DNA from 2 places in the Kribbella sp. NPDC004536 genome. Region 1 is predicted to be linked to the other one. Evidence: riboswitches for the same ligand, from Rfam matches in the RefSeq annotation. Region 1 holds a riboswitch; the other holds the start of a gene.
The links. Region 1 has a riboswitch for ZMP and ZTP ahead of ACFYRU_RS19590 (bifunctional 5,10-methylenetetrahydrofolate dehydrogenase/5,10-methenyltetrahydrofolate cyclohydrolase). Riboswitches for the same ligand answer to the same signal wherever they lie in the genome.
Positions count from the first base shown of each region.

Region 2: it holds a riboswitch for ZMP and ZTP, as region 1 does, so the genes downstream of both, ACFYRU_RS22530 (glycine hydroxymethyltransferase) here and ACFYRU_RS19590 (bifunctional 5,10-methylenetetrahydrofolate dehydrogenase/5,10-methenyltetrahydrofolate cyclohydrolase) in region 1, are expected to answer to the same signal.

Region 1 is NZ_JBIALY010000002.1:1,004,275-1,011,486, reverse strand. Features, by position in the region: gene der (ribosome biogenesis GTPase Der) at 1-868, opposite strand, end outside; gene ACFYRU_RS19610 (lysophospholipid acyltransferase family protein) at 861-1,589, opposite strand; gene cmk ((d)CMP kinase) at 1,586-2,266, opposite strand; gene ACFYRU_RS19600 (prephenate dehydrogenase) at 2,298-3,362, opposite strand; gene aroH (chorismate mutase) at 3,373-3,741, opposite strand; gene ACFYRU_RS19590 (bifunctional 5,10-methylenetetrahydrofolate dehydrogenase/5,10-methenyltetrahydrofolate cyclohydrolase) at 3,772-4,632, opposite strand; ZMP/ZTP riboswitch at 4,652-4,737, opposite strand; gene ACFYRU_RS19585 (NUDIX hydrolase) at 4,742-5,350, opposite strand; gene prcA (proteasome subunit alpha) at 5,347-6,177, opposite strand; gene prcB (proteasome subunit beta) at 6,203-7,045, opposite strand; gene ACFYRU_RS19570 (ubiquitin-like protein Pup) at 7,054-7,212, opposite strand, start outside.
Region 2 is NZ_JBIALY010000002.1:1,614,023-1,621,234, forward strand. Features, by position in the region: gene ACFYRU_RS22520 (YhjD/YihY/BrkB family envelope integrity protein) at 1-148, opposite strand, end outside; gene ACFYRU_RS22525 (acyl-CoA dehydrogenase family protein) at 167-1,789, shown strand; ZMP/ZTP riboswitch at 1,788-1,870, shown strand; gene ACFYRU_RS22530 (glycine hydroxymethyltransferase) at 1,902-3,368, shown strand; gene ACFYRU_RS22535 (acetyl-CoA carboxylase biotin carboxylase subunit family protein) at 3,404-4,582, opposite strand; gene ACFYRU_RS22540 (aminotransferase class I/II-fold pyridoxal phosphate-dependent enzyme) at 4,579-5,709, opposite strand; gene ACFYRU_RS22545 (DHA2 family efflux MFS transporter permease subunit) at 5,799-7,212, opposite strand, start outside.

The DNA.
Region 1 (7,212 bases):
TGATCGACTCCGACGAGTCGATCACCACCACCACGACCTCGGCCCGCTCGATCGCGGCGTTGGTCCGCAGGGACGCGTAGTACTCGTGCCCGGAGGCGTTCTTGACCTTGCGCCGGATCCCGGCGGTGTCGATGAACCGGTACTCCTTGCCGCTCAGCGTGATCAGCTCGTCGACCGGGTCGACCGTCGTACCGGCGACGTCGCTGACGACGACACGGTCCTCCTTGGCGACCTTGTTCAGCAGCGACGACTTGCCCACGTTCGGCTTGCCGACGATCGCGATCCGGCGCGGCCCGCCCAGCTCGCCGTCGCGCTCCGCGGGCGCCTCCGGGAGAGCGGCCAGTACGGCGTCCAGCATGTCGCCGGTGCCGCGGCCGTGCATCGCCGACACCGGGAACGGCTCGCCGATGCCGAGGCTCCACAGGTTCATCGCCTCGGACTCGATCCGCTGGTCGTCGACCTTGTTCGCGGCCAGTACGACGGGCTTGCCGGACTTGCGCAGCACCCGGACGACGGCCTCGTCGGCATCGGTGATGCCGACCACCGCGTCGACCACGAACAGCACCGCGTCGGCGGCGTTGATCGCGACCTCGGCCTGCGCCGCGACCAGGGCGGCCATCCCGACCGCGTCCGGGTCCCAGCCGCCGGTGTCGACGACGGTGAACTCGCGGCCGGCCCAGTTGGCGTCGTACGAGACGCGGTCGCGGGTCACGCCCGGGGTGTCCTCGACGACCGCTTCGCGACGGCCGATGATCCGGTTGACCAGCGTGGACTTGCCCACGTTCGGCCGGCCGACGATCGCGAGCACGGGCAGCGGCCCGGTGTCCTCACGGTCGTGCGTCGGTACTTCGATGGGCAGGTCAGTCATCAGGGTCCCTCTGGTCTCGCCAGCCCGGAAGTGGGTGGCCGGTTTCTTCGACGGCCGCCTTCACGTGGGCGCGCAGCACGTCGCCGATGTGGTCGGCGACCGCCTGTACGTCGGTATGTCTCCTGGGAAAGGGTACGCGGTCCACGGAGAACGGCTCGCCGTACACGATGTCGATCCGGCTTCCGGCCGGCGGATGACCCTCCACGGTACCGTCCGGCAACCGCGTACCCATCAGCGCCACCGGCAGGATCGGGGCACCGGTGACCATCGCCAGGTACGCCACCCCGATCCGGATCCGGCCGAAGTCGCCCGGCCCGCGGGTGCCCTCCGGGTAGATGTTCAGCACCCGCCCGTCCCGCAGCACCTGGATCGACTTGCGGACCGCGAGCATGTCGTACGTCGACCGGTCGACCGGGATCTGCCCGATCCGGTGCAGGAACCTGCCCTGGAAGCCGCCGAACACCTCGATCTTCCCGAGCTGGTGCAGCATCCGCGGCGCCATCGCACCGAGCAGCGGCGCGTCCAGCAGGCTCAGGTGGTTCGGTGTCATCAGCAACGGACCGGTCAGCGGGAACCGGTCCTCGTGGTGGATGTGCAGGTCGTACTTGTACCGGAAGTACGGCCGGGCCACCGCCCGCATCGGCAGCGCGAGCCGGTACGGCAGGGGCGGGAGGTCGTCGGTACGGGGCAGGTCCTTGTGCCCGGTGAGTTCCGCCGTCATAGCTCCCGGCCCCGAGGGACGCTCTCCGTGGCGAGTCGGCTGATCACGTCGACGACCTCCTCCAGGGTCAGGTCGGTGGAGTCGATGGTGACGGCGCCGTCGGAGGCGACCTGGAACTCGGACACGGTCGAGTCGTCGGCGTCGCGGCGGACGATCTGGTCGCGGAGCTCGGCCGCGGTCACCGATCCGGCCGCGAGCTCGGCGCCGCGGCGGGCCATCCGGGCCTCCTGGTCGGCGGTCAGCAGCACCTTCAGCTCGGCGTCGGTGGCGACCACGGTGGCGATGTCGCGGCCCTCGACCACGATCCCGCCGTCGGTCTGGGCCTTGTCGATGATGGCCCGCTGGCGCCGGATCAGCTCCTTGCGGACGTCGAGGTTGGTGGCGATCTTCGAGACCACCTCGCTGATCCGCGGCTCGCGGATCGCGGCGGTGATGTCGGTCCCGTCGGCGATCACGTACTGCTGCTCCGGGTCGGTGCTGACCTCCAGCACCAGCTCCCGGGCGCGCTGCGCGACCGCCGCTGTGTCGTCCAGGTCCAGCCTGCGCTCGACCGCCGACCAGGTCACCGCGCGGTACGTCGCACCGGTGTCCAGGTATCGCAGTCCGAGCCGGGTGGCCACTCCGCGCGCGGTGCTCGACTTACCGGAGCCGCTCGGCCCGTCCACAGCGATGATCATGCCCCGAAGATTACCTTCGAGCGGGGACAAACTAACGGTGGACTACCCACCCTCGGTCCGTGAGTACGTCGACCAACTGGTCGACCGAACCGGGCTTGACGGCCAGCTCGACCTCACCGACCGGGCGGCCGGGGCTGTGGTCGATGCGGAGGTCCTCGACGTTCGCACCGGACTCGGCGGCGTCGGCGAACAGTTTCGCCAGCTGGCCGGGGCGGTCCGGGATGGTCACCAGCACCGTGACCAGGTCGATGTGCGGCGTGCCGTGCTTGCCCGGTACCCGGACCGCGCCGGACACGCCCTGGCCGAGGATCGCGGTCAGCTCGTCGTTCGCCTCTTCCTTGCCAAGGGCAACGAGTAGCCGGTCGAGCTCGCCACGGATCTGCTCCAGCAGGCCGGTCAGCGCGGTCGAGTTCGCGGACACGATCTGGGTCCACAGCCGCGGGTCGCCGGCCGCGATCCGGGTGACGTCGCGGACGCCCTGCCCGGACAGCTCCAAGTGCGACGACGGCGCGTCGGCCAGCGTGCCGGCGGCGAGCGCGGACATCAGGTGCGGGAGGTGCGAGACCCGGGCGACGCCGAGGTCGTGGTCCTCCACCGACAGCTCGACGGTACGCGCACCACAGGCCTCGGCGAGCCGCCGGACCAAGTCGACGGCGTCGGCGTCGCTCGTCGCGTGCGGTGTGATCGCCCACGTCGCGCCGTCGAACAGGTCGGCGCGGGCCGCCAGCGGACCGTTGCGTTCGGAGCCGGCCATCGGGTGACTGCCGACGTACCGGCTGACGTCCGGCACCAGGCTGCGCGCGTCCGCGAGCGGCTTCGACTTGACGCTGGCCGCGTCCGTCACGACGGCGTCGGTCTGCTCGAGCTGCTCGGCGACTACCGCGCCGACGTGGTCGGGCGGTACGGCGACGACGACCAGCTGCGGCTCGATCTCGACCAGCCGTGAGCCGGCGCCGATCCGCTCGGCCATCAGCGCGTTGTCCGGGTTCCCGTCGACGAGCTCCACGACCACCCCGAGCCGGGCGAGCGCGAGCCCGATCGACGTACCGATCAGCCCGGTACCGACGATGCGGACCGGCCCGCGGAGCTCGGTCACCGTACCCCACTCACTGGGCGCCGGTCAGGTCCGGACGGAGCGCGACGGCGCCGTGCAGGTACACGTGCTGGATCTTGTCCCGCGAGCGCGGCGACTCGGTGTGCACCATCAGCCGGACCACCCGCGGCAGCGCGTGCGGTACGGGGATCTCCTGCATGCACATCAGCGGTACGTCGGTGAGCCCGATCTGCCGGCCGGCGACGGCCGGGAACTCCGACCGGAGGTCGGACGTGACGGTGAACAGGATGCTGATCAGATCCTCGTTCTCCAGATCGTTCGCCTCCAGGACCGCCTTCACCAGCTCCGCGGACCGCTCGAGCAGATGCTCGCGCTCGTCCACGTCCAGCTGGGTGGCACCCCGGATCGCCCGTACCGCCACGTCTCGCCTCCTAGTTCGTCTGCTCCAACCCTAGTTCAGGGTAGTCAAGGAGTGGACAGCCGTCTCAGCAGCGTCGACCGTCTGCTCCAGCAACAGCGCGATCGTCATCGGGCCGACGCCGCCCGGGACCGGGGTGATCAGGCTCGCCACCTCGGACGCCTCGGCGAAGTGCACGTCGCCGACGTTGCCTTCGTTGTACCCGGCGTCGACGACCACCGCACCCGGCTTCAGCCAGTCGCCGCGGACGAAGTTCGCCTTGCCGACGGCGGCGATCACGACGTCGGCGGTGCGGACCAGCTCGGGCAGATCGCGGGTCCGCGAGTGCGCGTACGTGACGGTCGCGTTCGATGCCAACAGCAACATGCCGGCCGGCTTGCCGAGGATCGGACTGCGGCCGATCACGACGGCGTGCGCGCCTTCGAGCGGTACGTCGTACGCCGCCAGCAGCCGCATGATCCCGCCGGGCGTCGCGGACCGGAACCCGGGATCGCCGAACGCCATCGCCGCGAACGAGCGCATCGTCACGCCGTCGACGTCCTTGGCCGGGTCGATCGCCTCGAACGCGGCCCGCTCGTCGATCTGCGCCGGCACCGGGTGCTGGAGCAGGATCCCGTGGACGGCCGGGTCCTCGGACAGCTTGGTGATCTCCGCGACCAGCTCGTCAGTCGTCGTCGACGCCGGCAGTACGACGCTGCGGGACGCGATCCCGGCCTTCTTCGACCGGTTCTGCTTCATCCGTACGTACGTCGCCGACGCCGGATCGTCTCCGACCAGCACGGTCGCCAGGCACGGCTGCACGCCGTACTGCTCCCGCAGGGCACTCGCCCGCTCCGCCGCCTTGGCCACCAGCTCGGCAGCGAGGTCGGTCCCGATCATCAGCTCAGCGCTCATGCGCACACTCCTCGACGTACGAAGGTGCCCAGGCGCGCGGCAAAGCCGGATGGCAGACCGTTCCCCGGTGGTTCCTCCACCTCAACGCCAGTCGCGGCCCACCAAGAGTCTAGAGCAGGCCGGCGTGGTCGAGGGCCAGGTAGGCGCCGTCGATTCCTGTCATTGCGCCGGGGTTGCGGAGTTCGGCGCGGAAGGCGTTGACGGTGAGTTCGACCGGGACGCAGTCCTCGGCCTCGTCGAGTTGCTGTTTGCCGTCGGGGCGGCAGCCGCGGGCGATCGCGACGTACTTGCGGAACGTCGAGGAGGCGCCGGACCACTGCCAGCCAACCACGTCGAGGGTCTCGCAGGTGTACCCGGTCTCTTCCTCGAGCTCGCGCGCTCCCGCGACCGCGACGTCCTCCCCCGGCTCCACCAGGCCGCCCGGAAGGTTCGTCACCACGCTGTCCGGGCCGGCCCGGAACATCCGGATCGTCACGATCCGCCCCTCCGGCGTCAGCGGCAGCACGGTGATGCCGGCGCTGATCCCGGCCTCGGGCCCGAAGACGTCCCATTCGACCTCACGCCCGTCGGGCATGCGGTAGCGGCGCAGGCGCACGGTGAGGAAGCGCTGGAAGCCTGGTTCCTCCCCAAGCAGCTCCCACGGCGCGGGATCGTCGGGCCGAGACGGCTCAGCCGCCACGTGATCGGTGACGGCTGAGCTCTCGGTGTGGTCCGTCACAGTGGACGGTTGTCTTCAGGGTCTTCCGGTGGGGCCACCGGGGCTTCGCCGTCCGCCGGTGGCTCGGTCGGAGCCTCGTCGGCCGGCGGCGTCGTTTCCTCCGCCTTGGCCTCCTCGGCGGGAGCCGGCTGCGACTCCGAGAGGATGTTGGCGACCGTCTCCTCGGAGATCCGCTTGAACTTGCGCACCTGGGTGCGGGTCCGGTCCAGCACGGCGACCTCGAGCTGGTCCGGGGTCAGCTCGCGGACCTCGTTGCCGTCGTGCGCGAGCGCGTCGACCGCGAGCCGCAGCGCGCCGGCCAGCGAGATGCCGTCGCGGTAGTGCTCGCCGACGTAGTCCGCGACCTGGTCCGCCGGGCCGCCCATCACGGCGTACCCCTGGACGTCGGCGATCGAACCGTCGTAGGTGAGCCGGTAGACCTGGTCGTCGGCCGCGGTCGTGCCCAGTTCGGCGACCAGGATCTCCACCTCGAGCGGCTTCTCGCCGCCGGAGGAGAAGATCGCGCCGAGGGTCTGCGCGTACGCGTTGGCCAGCGCCCGGCCGGTGACGTCACGCCGGTCGTAGGAGTACCCGCGCATGTCCGCCAGCCGGACGCCGGCGATCCGCAGGTTCTCGAACTCCGGGTACCGGCCGACGGCGGCGAAGGCCAGCCGGTCGTAGATCTCGGCCACCTTGTGCAGCGCGGGCGACCGGTTCTCCGCGACGAACAGGATGCCGTCGGCATATTGCAGCGCGATCGCGCTGCGGCCCTTGGCGATGCCTTTCCGGGCGAAGTCCGCCCGGTCCCGCATCAGCTGCTCGGGCGAGACGTAGAAGGGAACGCTCATCGAGTCCTCTGTCGGTTCGGGGTGATCAGGTCAGGGACGGGGCTGACGGACCGTCGGGACGCTGGTGCCGCTGGGTCCAGGCCGCGTCGACGAGCGCCGCCACCTCGTCCTCGGGCAGCCGCCGGTAACCGTCCGCGGTGACCACGCCGACCACCGGGAAGATCCGCCGCAGCATGTCCGGGCCACCGGTCGCCGAGTCGTCGTCGGCGGCGTCGATCAGGGACTGGATCGCCACCGTCACGCAGTCGGTCTCGGACAGGTCCTCGCGGTAGAGCTTCTTCAGCGCGCCGCGGGCGAACAGCGAGCCCGAACCGACGCTGTAGAAGTGGGTCTCCTCGTACCGCCCGCCGGTCGGGTCGTAGGAGAAGATCCGCCCGCCCTTGATGTCCTCGTCGTACCCCGCGAACAGCGGCACCACGGTGAGGCCCTGCATCGCCATCGGCAGGTTGCCCCGGATCAGCGCGCTGAGCCGGTTCGCCTTGCCGTCCAGGCTCAGCGTGGCGCCCTCGAGCTTCTCGTAGTGCTCCAGCTCGACCTGGAACAGCCGGACCATCTCGATCCCGAAACCGGCCGAGCCGGCGAAGGCGACCGCCGAGTACTCGTCGGCCGGGAACACCTTCTCGATGTCACGCTGGGCGATGATGTTGCCCATCGTGGCCCGCCGGTCGCCGGCCATGATCACGCCACCGGGGAAGGTGGCGGCCACGATCGTCGTACCGTGCGGGACTTCGCTGGACAGGTCACCCTGCCCGAGCGACCGTCGTCCGGGCAGCAGGTCGGGCGCGTGCCCGGCCAGGAAGTCCATGAACGACGAGCCGCCCGGGGTCAGGAAGGCTTCCGGCAGCCGGCCGGAGGCATCAGATGTCATCGAGCGGTTCACTCCCCACCCTTTTGCACGAATCCGCGGACGAACTCCTCGGCGTTCTCCTCGAGCACCTCGTCGATCTCGTCCAGGATCGAGTCGACGTCCTCGTCGAGCCGTTCCTTGCGTTCCTGGACGTCCTCGGACGCCTCGACCTGCTCGACCTCTTCCTC
Region 2 (7,212 bases), 610 kb from region 1:
CCCCCTCCGCAGCCAGACCGGTGACCCGGTAGCGCAGACAGACCCCGATGGTCTGGGTGAGCAGCTTCCAGGTCGTCGCGGGGATCTTCCGGACCCATGCCAATGAGAGGGAGCTCCCACCAGTGGGTCCTGCCCCAGAACGTGCCATACCGCTTACCGTACTGACATGGCGGACCCATTCGCGGTAACGAACCAGGCTCCCCCACTGCGGGGCGTGAACTTCTTCACCCGCGACGCGGCGCTCGGTGACGCTCTGCGTCCGTACGCCGACCTCGCCGGGGATCCCGGGCTACACCGCATCGGCGAGCTGGCCGGCTCCGAGGAGGCCCGCGCGCACGCCCTCCCGGCGAACCAGAACCCGCCCGTACTGCGGACCCACGACCGGTACGGCAACCGGGTCGACGAGGTCGACTTCCACCCGTCCTGGCACTGGCTGATGCAGCAGGCCGTCGGGTTCGGGCTGCAGGCGGCACCGTGGACGAGCGAGGCGCCCGCGCCGCACCTGACCCGCGCGGCCGGGTTCTACCTGTGGTCGCAGGTCGAGCCGGGACATGGTTGCCCGATCTCGATGACGTACGCCGCCGTACCGGCGCTGCGGGCCGACGAGGCGCTGGCGAAGGAGTGGATCCCGCAGCTGGCGTCGACGGAGTACGACGTACGACGTCTGCCGGCCGCGGCGAAGAACGGCGTCCTGGCCGGGATGGGGATGACCGAGAAGCAGGGCGGGTCCGACGTACGGGCGAACATCACGACGGCGACCCCGGTCGGGGACGTGTACCAGCTGCACGGGCACAAGTGGTTCTGCTCCGCGCCGCAGGTGGACGTGTTCCTCGTCCTGGCGCAGGCGCCGGACGGGCTGAGCTGCTTCGTGGTGCCGCGGGTTCTTGCCGACGGCAACCGGAACCCGTTCGCGCTGCAGCGGCTGAAGGACAAGCTCGGGAACCGGTCGAACGCGTCGTCCGAGGTGGAGTTCCACGGAACGATCGGGTACCGGCTCGGGGACGAGGGTGCCGGAGTCCGGACGATCATCGAGATGGTCGCGGCTACCCGGCTGGACTGTGTGCTCGGGTCGGCTGCGCTGCAGCGGCGGGCGCTCGTTGAGGCGGTTTGGCATACGCGGCATCGGTCGGCCTTCGGTGGGCTGCTGGCGGACAAACCTGCGATGCAGAACGTGCTGGCGGATCTGGCGCTCGAGTCCGAGGCTTCGATGGCCCTGGGGATGCGGTTGGGAGCAGCAGTTGATGCCGCCGCGGGTGGTGACGCGCAGGCGGCGGCGTTTCGGCGGATTGCTTTGCCGCTTGCCAAGTTCTGGGTGTGTAAGCGGACGCCGTTCATGGTGGCGGAGGCGCTGGAGTGTCTCGGTGGGAACGGGTACGTGGAGGAGTCGGGGTTGCCGCTGCTCTACCGGGAGTCGCCGCTGAACTCGGTCTGGGAAGGGTCGGGCAACGTGAACGCGCTCGACGTACTCCGAGCCCTGCAGAAGCCGGAGTCGCTCGAGGCCTGGTTGCTCGAGGTCGGTTCCGTCCGAGGTGCCGACGCGCGGCTGGACGCCGCCGTCGAGGATGTCTTGCAAGCGCTTGCTGATCACGAGAACGCCGAAGCGGGTGCGCGACGGCTGGCCGCGCAGATGGCCCTCTGCCTGCAGGCTTCGTTGCTCCTCAGGCACTCGACACCGGAGGTCGCCGACGCGTTTGTGGCGTCGCGGCTGGCCGGTGACTGGGGTGGTGTGTTCGGGACGTTGCCGAGGACGACTCCGTTCGAGAGGATCGTCGAGCGCACGATAGGGTGAGCGGCGTCGCGACTGGCGCGCTGAAGGTGGATAACCACCGGGGAGCGAAACCCGTCGGCACCGTGCGCCTGGGTGCCTTCGAACCACTGCAAAACCCGCAGGAGAGACAACGATGCCTCAACCCATCGACAACACAGCATCCTTCGATGCCGCCGCCGCGTCCGCAGCGTACAACAACGCGCTGCAGGTGATCGCCGCGGTCGAGCCCACGATCGCCGGCGCGATCAAGGCCGAACTGGCCGACCAGCGGTCCTCGCTGAAGCTGATCGCCAGTGAGAACTACGCCTCCCCCGCCACCTTGCTGACGATGGGCAACTGGCTGTCGGACAAGTACGCCGAGGGCACCGTCGGGCACCGCTTCTACGCCGGCTGCCAGAACGTCGACACCGTCGAGCAGACCGCCGCCGACCACGCGCAGGCGTTGTTCGGCGCGCCGCACGCCTACGTCCAGCCGCACTCCGGCATCGACGCGAACCTGGTCGCGTTCTGGGCGATCCTGGCGCAGCGGATCGAGTCCCCGGCGCTCGCCGAGGCCGGCGCGAAGCACGTCAACGACCTGACCGAGGAGGACTGGACCAAGCTCCGCAAGGCGCTCGGCGACCAGAAGATGCTCGGTATGTCGCTGGACGCCGGCGGCCACCTCACGCACGGCTTCCGCCCGAACATCTCCGGCAAGATGTTCAACCAGCACTCGTACGGCACCGACCCGGAGACCGGGCTGCTCGACTACGACGCGGTCGCCGCGGCGGCCCGTGAGTTCAAGCCGCTGATCCTGATCGCCGGCTACTCGGCGTACCCGCGCAAGGTGAACTTCGCGAAGATGCGCGAGATCGCCGACGAGGTCGGCGCCACCCTGATGGTCGACATGGCGCACTTCGCCGGCCTGGTCGCGGGCAAGGTGTTCGCCGGCGACTTCGACCCGGTGCCGCACGCGCACGTCACCACGACGACCACGCACAAGTCGCTGCGCGGCCCGCGCGGCGGCATGGTGCTCTGCCAGCCCGAGTACGCCGAGTCCGTCGACCGCGGCTGCCCGATGGTGCTCGGCGGCCCGCTCAGCCAGACGATGGCCGCGAAGGCGGTCGCGCTGGCCGAGGCCCGCCAGCCGTCGTTCCAGCAGTACGCGCAGGCCGTCGCCGACAACGCGGTCACGCTCGCCGAGGGCCTGATGAAGCGCGGCGTGAAGCTCGTGACGGACGGTACGGAGAACCACCTCGTCCTGCTCGACGTCTCGTCGTACGGCATCACCGGCCGCCAGGCCGAGTCCGCTCTCCTCGACGCGGGCATCGTCACCAACCGCAACGCCGTACCGCGCGACCCGAACGGCGCCTGGTACACCTCCGGCGTCCGGATCGGTACGCCGGCCCTCACCACCCGCGGCTTCGGCGCCGACGAGTTCGACCGGGTGGCCGAGCTGATCGTCGACGTACTGTCCGCGACCACCCCGACCACCACCTCCGCCGGCGCCCCGTCGAAGGCGAAGTACGTCCTGGCCGACGGCGTCGCCGACAAGACCCGCGCCGCCTCCGCCGAAATCCTCGACAAGCACCCGCTCTACCCGGGCCTCGAGCTCAACTGATCACCTGCTGCCCGCCCTCCCGAGGGCGGGCAGCGTCAGCCCGTGACTGTTCCGGCCGGCGGATGACTCGGCAACGCCTTGCACACCTGCTCGGCGATACCGGCCGCCTCGGTCGGATCAGCGCCGTACGTCAGGACATAACCGAGCCGGCGATGGTACGTGGTCGGCTCCCAACGCCATCGGATCAGTCCGTCCAGTGCATCGATCGGATCCGGCGGCTGTGCGGGCAGCCCGTCGGCGAACAGCTCGCGGTCGCCATGGACGAATCGGATGGCCGCCGCCGCCCGGGCCGCACGGCCGACCGGATCCGTGCTGGGATCGAGGGCATCGAGCAGTACCTGACGCAAGACGTCAACGCCGGTGCTCAGCTGCAGCAGTTCCCAGATACGGTCACCACCGAGCCGGCGGTTGACCTCGACGACCTTGGGTCCGTCGTCGGTCAGCATGAGTTCCACATGCGCCGGCCCGTCGACGTGTCCCAGCGCTGTCAAGGCTCGGAGCGCCTCGGTCCGTAGCTCGTCGACGTCGCCCCGGGCCGGCATGAGATGACCGACCTCGACGAAATGCGGCGGCCCGGAGGTGAACTTCTCGGTCACCATCAGGGCCTCGTGCCGGCCGGCGACCGATCGGGTCTCGACGCTGAACTCCGGCCCGGACAAGCGCTCCTCCGCGAGCACCGCACCCAGACCGGCCGCGTGGACCCATCGCCAGCCCTCCTCGGCCTGCTCGGCGCGGTCGACGGCGAAGACGCCCAGGCTTCCGTTGCCCAAGTCCGGTTTGAGAACGATCGGGCCCGTCGCGGCGAAGGCACGCACCTCGGCCGGATCGGAACACAGCCGGTGCCGAACCGGCCGGCACCCTCCGGCCGCGAGCAGCTCCCGCTGAGCGCTCTTTCCCGGTCGCTGATCCGCCGGCCCCGGGACGGACCGGATCCCGAGCTGCGCGGAGATCGCGGCCACCGCGGGCAACGCGAACTCGCCGTACCCGGCCACGACGTCGAGGGGATCACGCCGATGCACAGCGGCGGCGGTTTCGAGGATCTCCGCCGGCTGATCCCAGCGCGCCACCCGCAGCCCGGCGGCCCATCGCTGATACGGCGCGAGGTCGTAGCCACCGGGCATCCCGTCGAGCTGGAGCAGCGTGACGCGACCGGGCAGTCCGACGAGCCGGGCGGCCAGCTCCGGCCAGGCACCGACGAGCAGCAGATGGGTCATGACACCGCGGCCTTGTCGAGTGCGTCCCGTACGTCGCCGACCAGATCGGCCGTCGCCTCACAGCCACATGAGATCCGCACCAGCCCGGCGGGCACTGCGAGATGCGGCCACGCACCGATGTCGTTGGCGGTCGACTGCAGACCGCCGTAACTGGTGGCGGCTGCGATCAAGCGGCTCGCGCGGAGGAACCGATGCAGGTACGCGCGACCGGGCAAGCGGAAGGCCAGCAGACCACCGCCGAGCGTCATCTGCCGGGACGCGAGCTGGTACTGCGGATCGGACGGCGAACCCGGCCAGCGCAATCCGGTCACCTCGGCGCGCGTCGCGAGCAGCTTCACCAGAGCCGCCGCGTTCGCATTCTGCCGTTGCACCCGCAGTTCCAGAGTCCCGATCGACCGGAGCGCCAGCCAGCAGGTGAAGGCGGCCGGAATGCCGCCGTGCAGATAACGCCAGTCCCGCAACGCCGTCAGCAACGCGGGGTCGCGGGCGCTGACATGGCCGAGCACCAGGTCGTGATGACCACCGACGACCTTGGCATCGCTGCACATCACCAGATCCGCGCCCAGGTCCAGCGGACACTGACCCAGTGGCGAGGCAACCGAGTTGTCCACCGCCACCAATGCGCCCGCCGCGTGCGCGATCTGGCTGATCTCGCGCAGGTCGTAGAGCTCCAGCAGCGGATTGCTCGGGGACTCGACCACGACGAGACGAGCCCCGGCGACGGCGGCCGGCAGGTCGGCCGTGGTGTCGAGCACAGCGGTCTCGATGCCCCGCCCAGCGAGCTGATCGGCGATCTGCCGGGTCTCGTAGTAGGTCCCGCCCTCGAACAGCACCAACCGGTCGGCGGGCCGCAGCAGTCCGAGCAGTACGGCCGACACTGCCGCCATCCCACTGTTGAAGACGACCGACCGGCCACGATCGAGTGCCCCCAGCGCATCCTCGAGCTGATCTGCCGACCGATGCCCCCACCGGCCGTACCGGACCGGCGCGAGGTCGTCCAGATCCTGGTGGTACGCCGAAGCGAACTCAGGCGAGACGACCAAGGGGCCGGCCGGCTCCGGAACCGGAATCGCGGCCCGCGCGGCGAGGGTCCCTACTCCCAACTTTTCACGGTTCGTCCAGTCCATCAGCGCTCCCCTCCGTGACCGGTCGTTCACCGGACGCTGACGTACATTAACCGGTTAACAGCCGCAGGCACAGAGCTCGGAAGACCTTTTCATCTGGATCGAATCGCGTCCGCCGCCGACGCCTGTACGGCGTGTTTCGGCATCAGTACGGCTGCGAGGAAGGCGCCGGCGACCGCGATGCCGGCGGAGACCCACATCGTGATGTTGAGGCTGGTGAGGAACGCGTCCCGTACGTTCGCCGCGAGCGCCGGTGAGCCGGCCTTGGCGGCGGCCGCGAGTCCGCCGGCGAGACTCCGCTGCGCCGCATCGGCCAACTGTGCGGGCAGGCCGGTGGTGTCGACGTGGTGGCGGTAGACCGAGTTCAGGACGGTGCCGATGACGGCGACGCCTACCGTGCCGCCGACCTGGCGGAAGGTTTGCAGGAGGGCTGAGCCGGTGCCGGCGCGTTCGGGGTCGAGGACGCCGAGGGCGGCGTTCATTGCCTGGGGCATCGAACAGCCGAGACCGAAGCCGACGACGACGATCCAGCTCGCGGTGAAGCCGTAGCCGGAGCCGAGGCCGGTGAACGCGCCGGCGACGAAGCCGGCGGCCATCACCACGAACCCGGCGAGCATCACCAACCGCGTACCGAGCTTCGACTCCACCGGGCCGGCGAGTTTGGCGCCGACCGTCATGCCGCCGATGAACGGCAGCAGCTTCAGTCCGGTGTACAGCGCGTCCGATCCGCTGATGCCCTGGAAGTACTGCGGCAGCGTGAACAGCAGGCCGAAGAGCGCGAACACCGACACCGTCAGCAGTACGGCGCCCCCGGTGAAGACCCGCTCGCGGAACAGCCGCAGCTGGATCAGCGGCTCAGTGGTCCGGCGCTGCCAGAGCAGGAAGCCCGCGATCAGTACGACGCCCAGTCCGAGGAACACGATCGTCACGCTGTCCGTCCACGAGGACTCGCCCGCCTTCGTCACGCCGTACACCAGAGCTGCAAGACCGGTACTCGACAGCAGGATGCCGAGCCAGTCGATCGCCGGGCGGTTCGCGCTCCGGCTCTCCGGGACCAGCAGGGTGACGGCGAGCGCGGCGAGGAACGCGATCGGGATGTTGATCACGAAGATCCACTGCCAGCCGGCGTGGTCGAGCAGCAGACCGCCGACGATCGGGCCGAGCGGCATACCGATGCTGTTGGCAACGACGAAGAAGCCGATCGCCTTCCGCCGCTCGTCGTCGCCGCGGAACAGCACGGTGATCAGCGACAACGTCACCGGCACGATCATCGCGGCACCGATCCCGAGGAACGCCCGGGCCGCGATCAGCTGACCGGCCGAGTCCGACAGCGCGCACGCCAGCGACGCGAGCCCGAACAGTGTCAGCGCGATCGCGATGATCTTGCGCCGCCCGTACCGGTCCCCGAGCAGTCCGGCCGGCAGCAACAGTGCAGCGAGTACGAGGTTGTAGCTGTTCGCCATCCACTGCAGCTGGCCGGTGGACGCGTCGAGATCCTTGGCGAGC